2 regions of the Oharaeibacter diazotrophicus genome follow, and region 1 is predicted to be linked to the other one. Evidence: predicted binding sites of a transcription regulator. Region 1 holds the regulator's gene; the other holds the start of a gene.
The links. Region 1 encodes PhoB, which activates phosphate uptake and scavenging genes when phosphate is short. Its sites were predicted from a motif close to TGTCATNNANCTGTCAT; they were not measured.

Region 1 (7,162 bases):
GCGGGCGAAGCTGGAATCGAGGCCGTCGGCGAGCTGCTTCACCGCCCGCGTCTTGGCGAGGCCGGGCGCGCCCTCCACCAGCACGTGGCCGCCGCAGAGGAGGGCGGTCATCAGCCGCTCGACCAGCGGCGTCCGCCCGATCAGCGCCGCCTGCAGGCGCTCGGTCAGCGCCGCGACCCGCGCGCGCAGGTCGTCGGCCGCGCCGGTGGCGGCGTCCTCGCCCATCTTCATGCCGTCTCCTCCCGGTGCCCGCGTTCGGCGCGCGCTGTCCGGTCCCGCCTCCACCCGGGAAGAAGTCTATGCCGGAGCACGCGACGGGCTCAACCGGCCACCGCGGTCGGCCGTCGTGACATCTCGCCCCGGGGGGGATCGCCCGGAACCATGCCGGTGCGGATCCGTTGACCCACTGGCAACGAAATCAAGGAGAAGCGCGATGCCGACCGAACTACCGACGCCGAAGCCTATCAATCCGGGCACCGAGAAGGAGCCCGAGAACCCCGGCGACGCCGCCATCGAGGAGCACCTGAAGGGCGAGCCGCAGAGCGACATTCCGAGCCCGCTGCCCGACCTCGTTCCCGAGCTGATTCCCGGCGTGCCAACCGTGCGCTGACGCTCACGCGGCCAGGATCTGGACGCCGGCGCGCGCCGCCGCGGCCGCGAACTCCTCCGGCGGATCCAACGCGACGACGGTCGTCGTGGCCTCGAACGGCGCGATCCGCCACGGCGACACCGCCGCGATCTTCTCGGCCGAGGCGAGCACCACGCAGTCGGCCGAGGCCGCAATCATCGCCCGCTTGATCCGGGCTTCCTCGTAGTCGCCGGTGGTGAGCCCGTGCTCCGGGTGGATGCCGGTGACCCCGAGGAACACCGTGTCGGCCCGCACCTCCGCGATCGCCGCCGCGGCGGCGGCCCCGACCGCGACGACCGAATGCCGGAACAGCCGGCCGCCGACCAGCACCACCTCGATTCCCGGCTTGTCGAGGAGCTCGAGCGCGACGCTCGGCGCATGGGTCACCACGGTCGCGGCGAGATCGGGCGGAAGGTGCCGGGCGAGCCGGCCCGCGGTGGTGCCGCCGTCGACGAACACCACCGACCCCGGCCGTACCAGCGCCGCCGCCGCCCGGCCGATCCGGTCCTTGGCGTCGGTGGCGATCGACTGCCGCGCGGCGAAATCCGCCAGCGCCGGCGAAGCGGGCAGCGCGCCGCCGTGGACCCGCTGCAGCAGTCCCTCCGCCGCCATTTCGCGCAGGTCGCGCCGGATCGTGTCCACCGACAGCCCGAATCGCTCCGCCGCCACCTTGGCGACGACCTGACCCTCGCGGGCCAGCGTCTCTAGGATCAGGGCGCGGCGTTGGCTGGCGAGCATGACGAGAGCCTTCACGAAAATTCTTGTCTCTGCACGAAATATCCCGTATCCGTGCCCTGAAGGCAAGCAAGAACGGCAATTTCGTTCTCGTTCGTGCGATTTCATGAAGTGTGAGGTGTGCGATGACGGTGGCCGACCGGGTCCGGGTTCACGACGTCCGGGTGCTCTCCGACGACTGGTACGTCCTCCGGAAGACCGTCTTCGACTTCCGCCGCGCCGACGGCGTCTGGCAGCGTCAGTCGCGCGAGACCTACGACCGCGGCAACGGCGCGGTCATCCTGCTCTACGACCTCGACCGCCGCACCGTGGTGCTGACCCGGCAGTTCCGCTACCCGGCCTTCGTCAACGGCTGGGACGACCTCCTGATCGAGGCGCCGGCCGGCCTGCTCGACGCCGCTTCGCCGGAGGAGCGCATCCGCGCCGAGGCCGAGGAGGAGACCGGCTTCCGGGTGCGGGCGCCGGTGAAGGTCTACGAGGCCTTCACGAGTCCCGGGTCGGTGACCGAGCGGCTGCACTTCTTCGTCGCGCCCTACGAGCCGGCCGACCGGGTCTCGGACGGCGGCGGCGTCGCCGCGGAGGGCGAGGACATCGAGATGATGGAAGTCGGCTTCGACGAGGCGATGGCGATGGTCGCCGACGGCCGCATCGCCGACGCCAAGACGATCATGCTGCTGCAGCACGCCGCGCTGGCGATCTTCCCGCACGCGGGCTGACCGGTGGGGCGCCCGCGGCCTGCCGGTCCACCACGAACTCGCCAAGGTGCCGGCGGCCCGACGGCCGCCCTCAGCGCTGCTTGGCGAACTGCTCGTTGAAGGAGTAACCGGCGCCGCGGACGGTGCGGATCGGGTCCTTCGAGGTGCCGCGGTTTATCGACTTGCGCAGCCGGCCGATGTGGACGTCGACGGTGCGCTCGTCGACGTAGACGTCGTGGCCCCAGACGCCGTCGAGCAGCTGTTCGCGGGTGAAGACCCGGCCGGGCGCCCGCATCAGGAATTCCAGCAGCTTGAACTCGGTCGGGCCGAGATGGATCTCGCGGCTGCTGCGGCGGACCCGGCGGGTCTCGCGGTCGAGTTCGATGTCGCCGGAGACCAGCACCGACGTCAGCGTCTCGGGCTTGGCCCGGCGCAGGAGCGCCTTCACGCGCGCCACCAGCTCGGGCACCGAGAAGGGCTTGACGATGTAGTCGTCGGCGCCGGTCGCGAGGCCGCGCACGCGCTCGGATTCCTCGCCGCGCGCGGTCAGCATGATGACCGGCGTGCGCTGGGTCTCCGGGCGCTGGCGCAGCCGCCGGCACAGCTCGATGCCCGAGAGGCCGGGCAGCATCCAGTCGAGGATGACGATGTCCGGCACGATCTCGCGCAACCGGATCTCGGCTTCGTCGCCGCGGAAGCTCTGCTCGACCTCGAAGCCCTCGGCCTCGAGATTGTAGCGCAGGAGCAGGCTGACCGGCTCCTCGTCCTCGATGATCAGGACCTTGGTCATGGATCGCCCCGCGCCGGCTCAGGCCGGCGTCACGGTTTCGATGGCGCTGAGGTCGGCCTTCGGGCGTTCCTCGCCGTAGGGCGCGCCGGTCAGCGCATAGTGCACGGTTTCGGCGATGTTGGTGGCGTGGTCGCCGATGCGCTCCAGGTTCTTGGCACAGAACAGCAGATGGGCGCACTGCGAGATGTTGCGCGGATCCTCCATCATGTAGGTCAGGAGCTCGCGGAAGATCGAGGTGTAGAGCGCGTCGATCTCGGTGTCGCGCAGGCGCACCGCGCGGGCGGCGGCGTCGTCGCGCTGGGTGAAGGCGTCGAGCACGGCCTTCATCTGCTCGAGCACGATGTCGGAGAGGTGCTCGACACCGACCCACAGGCTCTTGTGCAGGCCGGCGCCGTTGATGGCGGCGACGCGCTTGGCGATGTTCTTGGCGAGGTCGCCGACGCGTTCGAGGTCGATCGAGATGCGCAGGGCGGCGACGATCTCGCGCAGGTCCGAGGCCATCGGCTGGCGGCGCGCGATCAGGAGGACGGCCTCCTCCTCGATGCGGCGCTGAAGTTCGTCGAGGCGGCGGTCGGCGTCGACGACGCGCTGGGCCTGGAACTGGTCCAGCCGGGCGAGGGCGGCGACGGAATCGGCGACCAGCCGCTCGGCGATGCCGCCCATCTCGGCGACGTGGCCGGCGAGATCGCGCAATTCCTGGTCGAAGGCGGTGACGGTGTGCTCCATGGAACCCTCCCGAAGCGTGCCTGGCGTTGCGGCGCGGCTCAGCCGAAGCGGCCGGTGATGTAGTCCTGGGTCCGCTTCTCGATCGGGTTGGTGAAGATGTGATCGGTCGGACCCTCCTCGACGAGCACGCCGAGGTGGAAGAAGGCGGTGCGCTGCGACACGCGGGCCGCCTGCTGCATCGAGTGGGTCACGATGATGATCGTGAAGTTGGTGCGCAGCTCGTCGATCAGTTCCTCGACCTTGGCGGTCGCGATCGGGTCGAGCGCCGAGCACGGCTCGTCCATCAGGATCACCTCGGGCGACACCGCGATGGCGCGGGCGATGCAGAGGCGCTGCTGCTGACCGCCGGAGAGGCCGGTGCCCGGCTCGTGCAGGCGGTCCTTGACCTCGTTGAACAGCGAGGCCTTCTTCAGCGAGGTCACCACGATCTCCTCGAGGTCCGCCTTGGAGCGGGCGAGACCGTGGATCTTCGGGCCGTAGGCGACGTTCTCGAAGATCGACTTCGGGAACGGGTTCGGCTTCTGGAACACCATGCCGACGCGGGCGCGCAGCTCGACCACGTCGAGATCCGGGTCGTAGATGTCCTTGTTGTCGATGGCGATCCGGCCCTCGACGCGGCATCCGGCGATGGTGTCGTTCATCCGGTTGATGCAGCGCAGGAAGGTCGACTTGCCGCAGCCCGACGGGCCGATGAACGCGGTGACCGCGCGCTCGGGTATGTCGATCGAGACGCCGTGCAGCGCCTGCTTCTGGCCGTAGAAGACCTTGACGGTGTCAGCCTTGACCTTGACCGGACGCGCCACGGCGTCGGGCGTGCGGATGGTCTGGTGCTTGGGCGCTTCGGCGAGGACGGCGGTCATCGGAAATCCTCCGGACGATACGGGGGGGCGGCGGGTCACCAGCGGCGCTCGAAGGCGCGGCGCAGGACCACGGCGGCGGCGTTCATGACGAACAGGAAGGCGAGCAGGATCATGATGGCGGCCGAGGTGCGCTCCACGAAGGCGCGCTCGGGCTCGGTCGCCCACATGTAGATCTGGGTCGGCAGCGCGGTCGCCGGCTCGAGCGGCGAGGTCGGGACGTCGGCCACGAAGGCCTTCATGCCGATCATCAGCAGCGGCGCCGTCTCGCCGAGGGCGTGCGCGAGGCCGATGATGGTGCCGGTCAGGATGCCCGGCATGGCGAGCGGCAGCACGTGGTGGAAGATGGTCTGCATCTTCGAGGCGCCGACGCCGAGACCGGCCTCGCGGATCGACGGCGGCACCGCCTTCAGCGCGGCGCGGGTGGCGATGATGATCGTCGGCAGGGTCGACAGCGTCAGCACCAAGCCGCCGACCAGCGCCGCCGAGCGGGGCAGGTGGGCGAAGTTGATGAACACCGACAGGCCGAGGATGCCGTAGACGATCGAGGGCACCGCCGCGAGGTTGTTGATGTTGACCTCGATCAGGTCGGTCAGCCGGTTCTTCGGCGCGAATTCCTCGAGGTAGATCGAGGCGGCGACGCCGATCGGCAGCGACAGCACCAGCACCACCAGCATCATCCAGAACGAGCCGACGATGGCGACGCCGACACCGGCGACCTCGGGACGGGTCGAGTTGCCGAAAGTGAACAGGCCGGTGTTGAAGGCCTTGTGGACGTGGCCGTCGGCCTGGAGTTCCTGGAGCACCTTGATCTGGGCGTCCTTGACGACGCGCTGCTCCTCGGGGACGTCGGCGCTGATCGCGCCCTTCACGAAGGCGTCGATGTTGCCGTCGGCGTAGAACTCGACGTCGCGTTTCTGGCCGATCAGCGACGGGTCCTCCGCGATGGTCCGGCGCAGCAGCGGCACCGAGCCCTTGGAGAACAGGTCGAGGGCGTCGTAGAGGCCATCCTCGTCGTCCGGGTCGAGCGAGAGCGTCGTGATCACCGCGTTCTGCATCAGCGTGTCGAAGCGGAAGGCGTCGCCCGACATGATGCCCGCGGCCGTCCGATCCCCGTTCGGGGCGATGATCGCCGGGTCGAAGTCGACCGTCAGCGTGATCCGGGTCTGCTGGAAGGCGGTGTAGCCCTTCGAGACGATCGAGGCGAACAGCGCCACCAGGAACACGAGGCCGATGGTGATCGCCGCGATGCCGAAGGCGCGGAACCGGCGTTCGGCGGCGTAGCGACGCTTCAGGCCGATGTCGCGGCCGGCGATCGAACGCATCGCCGGCGCGGGCTGGGAGAGGGCCGCGTCGCTCATTCGTACTGCTCCCGGTACTTGCGGACGATGTGGAGGGCGATGATGTTGAGGCCGAGCGTCACGGTGAACAGCGTGATGCCGAGGGCGAAGGCCACCAGCGTCTGCGGGCTGGTGAACTCGAGGTCGCCGGTCAGCTGGTTCACGATCTTGACCGTGATCGTGGTCATCTCCTCGAACGGGTTGGCGCTGATCCGCGCCGCCACGCCCGCCGCCAGCACCACGATCATGGTCTCGCCGATGGCGCGGGAAGCCGCCAGCAGGATGGCGCCGACGATGCCCGGCAGGGCGGCCGGCAGCACCACGCGCTTGATCGTCTCCGACTTGGTGGCGCCGAGGCCGAGCGAGCCGTCGCGCAGCGCCCGCGGCACGGCGGTGATGATGTCGTCGGACAGCGAGGAGACGTAGGGGATGATCATGATCCCCATCACGAGGCCGGCGGTGACGACGTTGTTGCCGGACTGGCCGAGCCCGAGCGGGATCGCCAGGAAGTCGCGGATCGCCGGGCCGACGGTGACGAGGGCGAAGAAGCCGTAGACGATCGTCGGGATGCCCGCGAGGATCTCGAGCAGCGGCTTGGCGACGCTGCGCACCGTCGAGGAGGCGTATTCGGCCATGTAGATGGCGGCGAACAGGCCGATCGGGACCGCGACCAGCAGAGCGAGCGCCGAGATGTAGAGCGTGCCCCAGGCGAGCGGCAGCAGGCCGAACTGGCCCTGGCTGCCGCCGGAGCCGGCCGCGGCGAAGCGCGGATCCCACACGGTGCCGAAGAAGAAGCTCGCCGGCGAGACCTGGCTGAAGAAGTGCAGCGCCTCGAACAGCATCGAGGCGACGATGCCGATCGTCGTCAGGATCGCCACCGAGGACGCGGCGATCAGCACGCCGAGGATCACCGTCTCCACCGATCCGCGGGCGCGCAGGCGCGGCCGGATCTTCAGGAAGGCGAACACGAAGCCGAAGCCGGCGAGCGCGATCACGGCGGTCTCGAGGATCACGCCGAGCGTGCCGTCGACCGAATTGCGCGTCTGCGCCGCGGCGATCATGTAGGGCGGCACGTCGGAGGCGAGCGCGATGCCCTTGGAGGCGAACAGCGGCCGGGCGGCGACGAGGCCGAGCTTGAGGTTGTCGAGCTCCTCGGTGCTCAGCACCTTCAGCCCGCGCGACACCTCCTCGATGACGCCCATCGTCAGCGACAGGTTGGCGCCGTCGGCGGTGGCGGCCTCCGGCAGCTGCTGGCGCACGGCGGTGTCGACGATGATCGGCCGGACGATCGCCAGCACCACGAGCAGCACGACCGCGGGCAGCGCGGTCCAGATCGCGAGATAGCTGCCGTAGTAGGCCGGCCTGGAATGGGGCGGCGTACCCGAGGATTT
Region 2 (7,162 bases), on a different contig from region 1:
TCTGCGGGTTCTGCTGGATCGCCGCGGTCAGCGAGCCGATGTTCGCCTCCGAGCCGACGTTGGCGTCGATCGGCGCCAGCGCGATCCGGGGACCGTCGTCCGTCGATCCGCAGCCGGCGAGCGCCAGCGCGGCGAGGAGGGCGGCGGCCGCTCCGGAACGGACGGGTCGGCGGGCGGTCGGCGTCATCCAGTCACTCCTCGTGCGGGCGTCGTCGCAGCCCAGCGCCGGCCGCGGGCCGGGGTTCGGATTCGTCTCGAGGCAGAATAGCGTATCGGCCGCCCGGAACCACCTCCGGAAACGGCGAAAAATCGAACCGGCGGGCGCCTTTCCGTCGAAAGGCCGCCCGGCCCGGACCCGTGTGGCCGGTTCGGCGCCGGTCAGCGCGCCCGTGCCGGCCGCGCGGCCACGAGGCCCTCGCGCTGGGCGCGCTTGCGCGCCAGCTTGCGGGCGCGCCGGACCGCCTCGGCCTTCTCGCGCGCCTTCTTCTCGGAGGGCTTCTCGTAGTGGCCGCGGAGCTTCATTTCGCGGAAGACGCCCTCGCGCTGCAGCTTCTTCTTCAGCGCCTTGAGAGCCTGGTCGACGTTGTTGTCGCGGACGAGTACCTGCACGCTCGGTTCTTCCCGTGAACGGTCGCGGCCGGACCCGGGACGGCGAGGTGCACCGAACACCCCACGGACCGGGCGATCGAAACGCGACGCTGACGACTGTCGAATGCGGATAGCCGAAGCCGTCCGCCGCGGTGGGACCACCGCGCGAGTGCGCGCTGGATAGCAGACGGCGCCGCCGATGTCCATCCGCGGGCGGCCGATCCGTTCATCCGCCGTCAATCCGCCACGGCTCAAGCTGAGGGAATCGACGAGGCCGCGCCGCCGATTCGGGTGGGCGCGCCGCAACGGAGGTCCGCTCGTCCATGTGCCGGTGGCTCGCCTATTCCGGGCGCCCGATCTTCCTCGAGACCCTGGTCTGCCGTCCCTGCCACTCGCTGGTGCACCAGAGCCACTCGGCCAACGAGTGCATCGCCGCCACCAACGGCGACGGCTTCGGCGTCGGCTGGTACGGCTCCTTCGCCGAGCCCGGCGTCTACCGCGACATCCTGCCGGCCTGGAGCGACGACAACCTCCGGAGCCTCTGCCGCCAGATCGCCTCGCCGCTGTTCTTCGCTCACGTCCGCGCCTCGACCGGGACCGCCACCAGCCGGGCCAACTGCCACCCCTTCACGAGCGGCCGCTGGCTGTTCATGCACAACGGCCAGATCGGCGGCTGGGAGCGGCTGCGCCGGCGCGTCGAGGCGATGCTGCCCGACGAGCGCTACGCCGAACGCCGCGGCACCACCGACAGCGAGGCGATCTTCCTGATGCTCGACCGCGACCGCCTCGCCGAGGACCCGGCCGCGGCGCTCGCCGACGCCCTCGGTGCGATCCGGGGCGCGATGGCGGAGGCCGGCGTCGCGGAACCGCTGCGCGTCGCCGCCGCCCTCGCCGACGGCGAGACGCTGACCGCGGTGCGCTACGCCTCCGACGACCGGCCGCCGACGCTCTACTGGCGCGTCGCCGACGGCGACGTCACCGTGGTCTCCGAACCGCTCGACGACGATCACGGCGGCTGGCAGGCGCTGCCGGCGCAGACCGCGCTGACGGTGCGCGCCGGCACCGTCGCGATCCAGCCCTTCGAGGTCCGTGCCGTCGCCTCGGCCCGCGCGGCGTGACCCGCCGTCAGCGCCGGACGCGGTTGACGTGGCCCATCTTGCGGCCGGGCCGCGCCTCGGTCTTGCCGTAGAGGTGCAGCCGCGCGTCCGGGTCCGAGACGATGGCGAGCCAGTCGGCGGCCTCGTCGCCGATCAGGTTCTCCATCACGGTGTCGCCGGTGCGCGCGGTCGAGCCGATCGGCCAGCCGGCGACGGCACGGACGTGGTTCTCGAACTGCGATGTGACCGCGCCGTCCTCGGTCCAGTGGCCGGAATTGTGCACCCGCGGCGCCAGTTCGTTGACGACGAGCCGCTCGCCGGCCTCGTCGCGCACCAGGAACATCTCGACGCCGAGCACGCCGACGTAGCCGAGCCGCTCCGCGATCCGCCGGCCGAGGGCGTCGGCGGCGGCGCGCGTCTCCGGCGCGACACGGGCGGGCACCACCGTCTCCTTGAGGATGTGGTTCTCGTGGCGATTCTCGCCGACGTCGTAGACGGCGACGTCGCCGGCCGCGCCGCGCACCACGATCGCCGACAGCTCGAGCGCGAAGGGCACCAGCCGCTCCAGCACGAGGTCGCGGCCGCCGAGGGCGGCGACCGCGGCGACGAGGTTGTCGCGCGTCGCGACCTTGGCCTGGCCCTTGCCGTCGTAGCCGAAGCGGCGGGTCTTCAGGATCGCCGGCAGGCCGCAAGTCGCGATCGCCGCGTCGACGTCGCCGACGCCGTCGATCGCGTGGAAGTCGGCGACGGCGACGCCGGCCGCGCGCAGGAAGGTCTTCTCGGCGACGCGGTCCTGGGCGGTGGCGAGCGCGTGGGCGTCCGGGAACAGCGGCCGGTGCGCGGCCAGCACGGCGGCCGTCGCCGCCGGCACGTTCTCGAACTCGTAGGTGACGACGTCGACCGCCTCGGCGAAGGCGGCCAGCGCGGCCGCGTCGTCGTAGGCCGCGACGGTGTGCGCGGCCGCCACCTCGAAGGCCGGGCTCGCCGGATCGGGGCAGTAGACGTGGACGCGAAGGCCGAGCCGGGCGGCGGCGAGCGCCATCATCCGCCCGAGCTGGCCGCCACCGAGCATGCCGATCACGGAACCGGGGGGAAGAGCCTCAGGCTTCATCGACGGGCACCTCGGCGACCGCCGCCGTCTGCGCCGCCCGGAAGGCGTCGAGCCGGTCGGCGAGGTCGGGATCGGACAGGGCGAGCACGGCGGCGGCGATCAGCGCCGCGTTGATCGCCCCGGGCTTGCCGATCGCAAGCGTACCGACCGGGATGCCGCCGGGCATCTGCACGATCGAATGCAGGCTGTCGACGCCGGAGAGCGCCTTGCTCTCGACCGGCACGCCGAATACCGGCAGCGGCGTCAGCGCCGCGGTCATGCCCGGCAGGTGGGCGGCGCCGCCGGCCCCGGCCACGATCACCTTGTAGCCAGCGGCCTTCGCCCCCTTGGCGAAGTCGTAGAGCCGGTCCGGGGTGCGGTGGGCCGAGACGATGCGGGCGTCGTAGCCGACGCCGAGCCGGTCCAGCGTCTCGGCGGCGTGGCGCATGGTCGCCCAGTCGGACTGGCTGCCCATGATGATGGCGATCGGCGGCGTCGTGGTCACGGCGGGACGGCCTCCTGCAAACTGGCCGGCGCCGGGCGCCGGACGTGACTGGCCGGCGCCGGGCGCCGGACGGGTCGCGAGGCCCCGGCGAGTAGCGGAAATGCGCGCCGCCGGCAAGCGCGCGGGCGCGCGCGCCGATTCTCCAGAGCCAACGGACCGGCCGCGCGGGGCCCGGTTCAAGCGATGATGTCGGGGACGATCTGGTCCTCGAGGAACTGGATGCGGTCCTTGAGCACGAGCTTGCGCTTCTTCAGCCGCTGGATCTGGATCGTGTCGCCCGAGCCGAGCGCGACCATGGCCGCGATCGCGGCGTCGAGGTCGCGATGCTCCTGCCTCAGGCGTGCGAGTTCGATCCGGACCTGCTGCTCCTCGTGCTCGGTCATACGCCACACCCTTCACGAACACGTCGTTGCGCGCGGCCGCACCGGGCCGCCCCCCTCGTGACACGACCTATACCAGAATCGCCGAGGACTTTCAGCGGGTCTCGAACTCGGATCGCACCGGGCCCCTTCAACTTCGGGACGGGCGCCCCCATCTCGTGTCATGATGCCACGGCGCCTCGGGGGCGGGGCGCCGAAGGACCGTCCGCGCACGGACGCCCCGGTCGCCCGCAACCGACGGTGGGCGAAATACCATGGCTTTTATAATTTTCTTTCAATGTTTACCGGTCTCACGGATTTTTTATTTCGCCGCCACACGGATTGCGGTCGACAACACGACGGTCTCGTGACAGACTTTTCCTTGTCGATGCGATCACGGAAGGAGGCCCTGATGTCGATTCAGTCGCACATTGCCGAGCTCGAGCGGCGCCATGCCGCTCTCGAACGAGAGCTGGAGGAAGCCCACCAGCACCCGAGCGTGGATGCCGTACGGCTCAAGGAGCTCAAGCGACGGAAACTGCATCTGAAGGACGAGATCGCCAAGCTGTCGCAGACGGTGCACTGAAGACGATCGGTCCGAGATCCCCCTCTCTGAACGAGGACGCCGCGGCCCCACGGGACCGCGGCGTTTTTCGTTTCCGCGATGGGTTCGGCCGCCGCCGGGCGTCGCGTCCGCGAGGGGCCGCCGCCGCTCAGGGCGTCGGCAGCGGCGCGAAGCCGGCGGGCATCGACAGCGTTGCCGGCGCGGCTGCACGGGCCTTGCGCGCCTTCTCGGCCGCCTGGAGGCGGTCGAGGCCGTAGGCGAGCCCGATCTGCACCGCGGCACCGACGGCGAGATAGGCGAGCTGTTCGCCGACCGAGAGCCCGCGGGCGAGCATCAGCACGTTGCCGACCATCGACAGCGCGGTGCCCACCCAGAACACCGGCAGCGCGTTGCGCCCTAGGAGGGCGAGCGGGTTGGTGGTCGAAAGCCCGCGCAGCCAGCCCATCACCGGGCTGTGGCCGACCACGTAGGCGAGCGACAGGATGTGCGCGAGCCGGGGCGCAGCGACCCAGGGCTTCTCGTTGATCTGGAAGTTGTGCGGCAGGAACGGGATCTCGGGGATGGTGCCGTAGAAGTTCCAGCGGTGGAAGATGCAGGCGCCGACGAGATAGGCGAGCGCCGCCCACCACAGCGGCCGGGAATAGGGCACCGGCGTGCGCTTCTCGAGGACGCGCAGGCCGACGAAGAAGCCGATCGCGAAGATCAGCTGCCAGGCGAAGGGGTTGAAGAACCAGCCGCCGGCGTCGGGGAAGTTCGGCATGTTCCAGCCGAACACCTGGGTGGCCGCGTAGAGCGCGACCGAGACCGCCAGCATCACCCGCGGCCCGACCGAGGCGAGCAGCATCATCGGCCCGACCACCACCAGCAGGCAGACGTACATCGGCAGGATGTTGTGGTAGCCGATCTGGTAGGTCATCAGCGGCAGACCGACCAGGGCGTGGAAGAAGTCGTCGCGGATCAGGTTCAGCCGGATCTCGTCGAACAGTTCGGGCTTGTCGTAGAGGAGGACACCGAGGGCGAAGATCGCCATGCCGACCACCGTCGAGGACAGGTGCGCGACGTAGAGCGTGCCGGCCCGCTTCAGCGTGCGGCCGACGGCCAGCAACGGCCGCCCGGCGGCGAAGCCGCGGAAATAGGCGAAGGCGGCCGCGACGCCGGCGAGCAGTACGAACAGCTCCGCCGAATCCGACAGCCCGAAATTCTTGTGCGTGAAGGGTTCCAGCACGTTGTTCGGGATGTGGTTGACGAAGATCGACAGCAGCGCGAAGCCGCGCAGCACGTCGATGCCGTTGTCGCGGCTTGATGTCGGCTTGGAAGACATGGTCACTCGCGGGTCCTGGAACGGCGACCGGCCGGCGCGGGACCTGCCGCACCCGGCTCTCCACCGATGCGACGACGTCTAAACGAGCGTTCCTGAAGCGGACATGAACGGAAGCGGCACGTTTCGCCGCACCGGTCACACCAGCCCGGCGACACCGTCCCAGATCAACTTGACCGCCACCGCGAGGATCGACCAGACCAGGATCCGGTAGAACGCCCGCTCGTCGATCACGGTCACGATCCGGACGCCGACGAAGGTGGAGACCACCGCGAGCGGGGCGAGCACCGCCGCGGTCGCCAGCGTCTCGGTGCCGAACTGGCCGAGGGCGGCGTAGGGCACCACCTTCACCGCGTTGAGGATGGCGAAGAAGATCGCCGACGAGCCGGCGTACATCACCGGATCGAGGCGCAGCGGCACGACGTAGGTCTGGTAGGGCGGTCCGCCGGCGTGGGCGACGAAGCTGGTGTAGCCGGCGAGCGTGCCCCAGACCTGGGCCGACAGGAACGACGGCCGCTTCGCCGTGGAGAAGCCCTCCGCCGAGGGTGCGGCCCGGCGGCGCCAGTGCTCGAACAGCCACAGCCGCGCGAGGAACGCGAGCGCGATCGTGCCGACGACGATGCGCACCGCGTCCTCCGGCACCACGCTGGCGGTGAGCCAGCCGAGGAAGGTGCCGAACAGACCGGCCGGCAGCAGCCGGATCACGATCGCGCGGTCGAAGCGGCGGCGGTAGGCCGCGACGGCGACCACGTCCATCACGAGAAGAATCGGCAGCATCAGTCCGGCGGCCTGCACCGGCGAGATCACCAGCGCCATCAGCGGCACCGCGGCGAAGCCGAAGGCGCCGCCGAAGCCGCCCTTGGACAGGCCGGCGAGGGCGACCGCCGGAACGGCGGCCACGTAGAAGAGCGGGTCGGTGATCATGGGCCGGGGAATCGGGGAGCGGGAAGGCCGGCCAGACCTACGCCCATTTCCCGATCCACGAAAGTCTTACACCCGAAAGTGTGAGCGTCCCGCGCTTGCATCGCCCGTGACACGGGCGGAAAACAGCCGACGACATGCGCGGGGAGGAAACCGTGAGCCGTTACGCCGAAGTCTACGCCGCCTGGAAGGCGGACCCGGAGGGATTCTGGAAGACGGCCGCCGCCGCCATCGACTGGACGCGCTACTGGGACGCGGTGTTCGATCCCGCCGACGGCCCCTACGGCCGCTGGTTCAAGGGCGCGACCACCAACACCGCCTGGAACTGCCTCGACCGCCACGTCGCCGCCGGTCACGGCGAGCGCACCGCCCTCATCTACGACAGCCCGATCACCGGCCGGAAGGCCCGCTACAGCTACGCCGAGCTGACCGCCGAGGTCACCGCGCTCGCCGCCGTGCTCGCCGACCACGGCGTCGGCAAGGGCGACCGCGTCATCGTCTACATGCCGATGATCCCGCAGGCGGTGATGGCAATGCTCGCCTGCGCCCGCATCGGAGCGATCCACTCGGTGGTGTTCGGCGGCTTCGCCGCCCGCGAACTCGCCACCCGCATCGACGACGCCAAGCCCAAGGTGATCGTCGCCGCCTCCTGCGGCATCGAGCCGAACCGGCTGGTCGCCTACAAGCCGCTGCTCGACGAGGCGATCGCCGCCTCCGAG

Region 2: the regulator PhoB is predicted to act here: its motif matches at 3,996-4,012, upstream of EDD54_RS09425 (YdcH family protein).

Annotation. Positions count from the first base shown of each region.
Region 1 is NZ_SNXY01000006.1:67,455-74,616, forward strand. It holds gene EDD54_RS00495 (AAA family ATPase) at 1-231, opposite strand, end outside; gene EDD54_RS22820 (hypothetical protein) at 434-610, shown strand; gene EDD54_RS00500 (DeoR/GlpR family DNA-binding transcription regulator) at 614-1,366, opposite strand; gene EDD54_RS00505 (NUDIX domain-containing protein) at 1,489-2,079, shown strand; gene phoB (phosphate regulon transcriptional regulator PhoB) at 2,150-2,848, opposite strand; gene phoU (phosphate signaling complex protein PhoU) at 2,867-3,574, opposite strand; gene pstB (phosphate ABC transporter ATP-binding protein PstB) at 3,613-4,434, opposite strand; partial or broken gene pstA (phosphate ABC transporter permease PstA) at 4,470-5,333, opposite strand; partial or broken gene EDD54_RS23760 (DUF3333 domain-containing protein) at 5,331-5,792, opposite strand; gene pstC (phosphate ABC transporter permease subunit PstC) at 5,789-7,162, opposite strand, start outside.
Region 2 is NZ_SNXY01000007.1:197,291-204,452, reverse strand. It holds gene EDD54_RS09455 (tetratricopeptide repeat protein) at 1-187, opposite strand, end outside; gene rpsU (30S ribosomal protein S21) at 379-609, opposite strand; gene EDD54_RS09445 (class II glutamine amidotransferase) at 912-1,706, shown strand; gene EDD54_RS09440 (5-(carboxyamino)imidazole ribonucleotide synthase) at 1,714-2,796, opposite strand; gene purE (5-(carboxyamino)imidazole ribonucleotide mutase) at 2,786-3,250, opposite strand; gene EDD54_RS09430 (YdcH family protein) at 3,457-3,663, opposite strand; gene EDD54_RS09425 (YdcH family protein) at 4,052-4,225, shown strand; gene EDD54_RS09420 (OpgC family protein) at 4,353-5,525, opposite strand; gene EDD54_RS09415 (sulfite exporter TauE/SafE family protein) at 5,661-6,446, opposite strand; gene EDD54_RS09410 (propionyl-CoA synthetase) at 6,581-7,162, shown strand, end outside.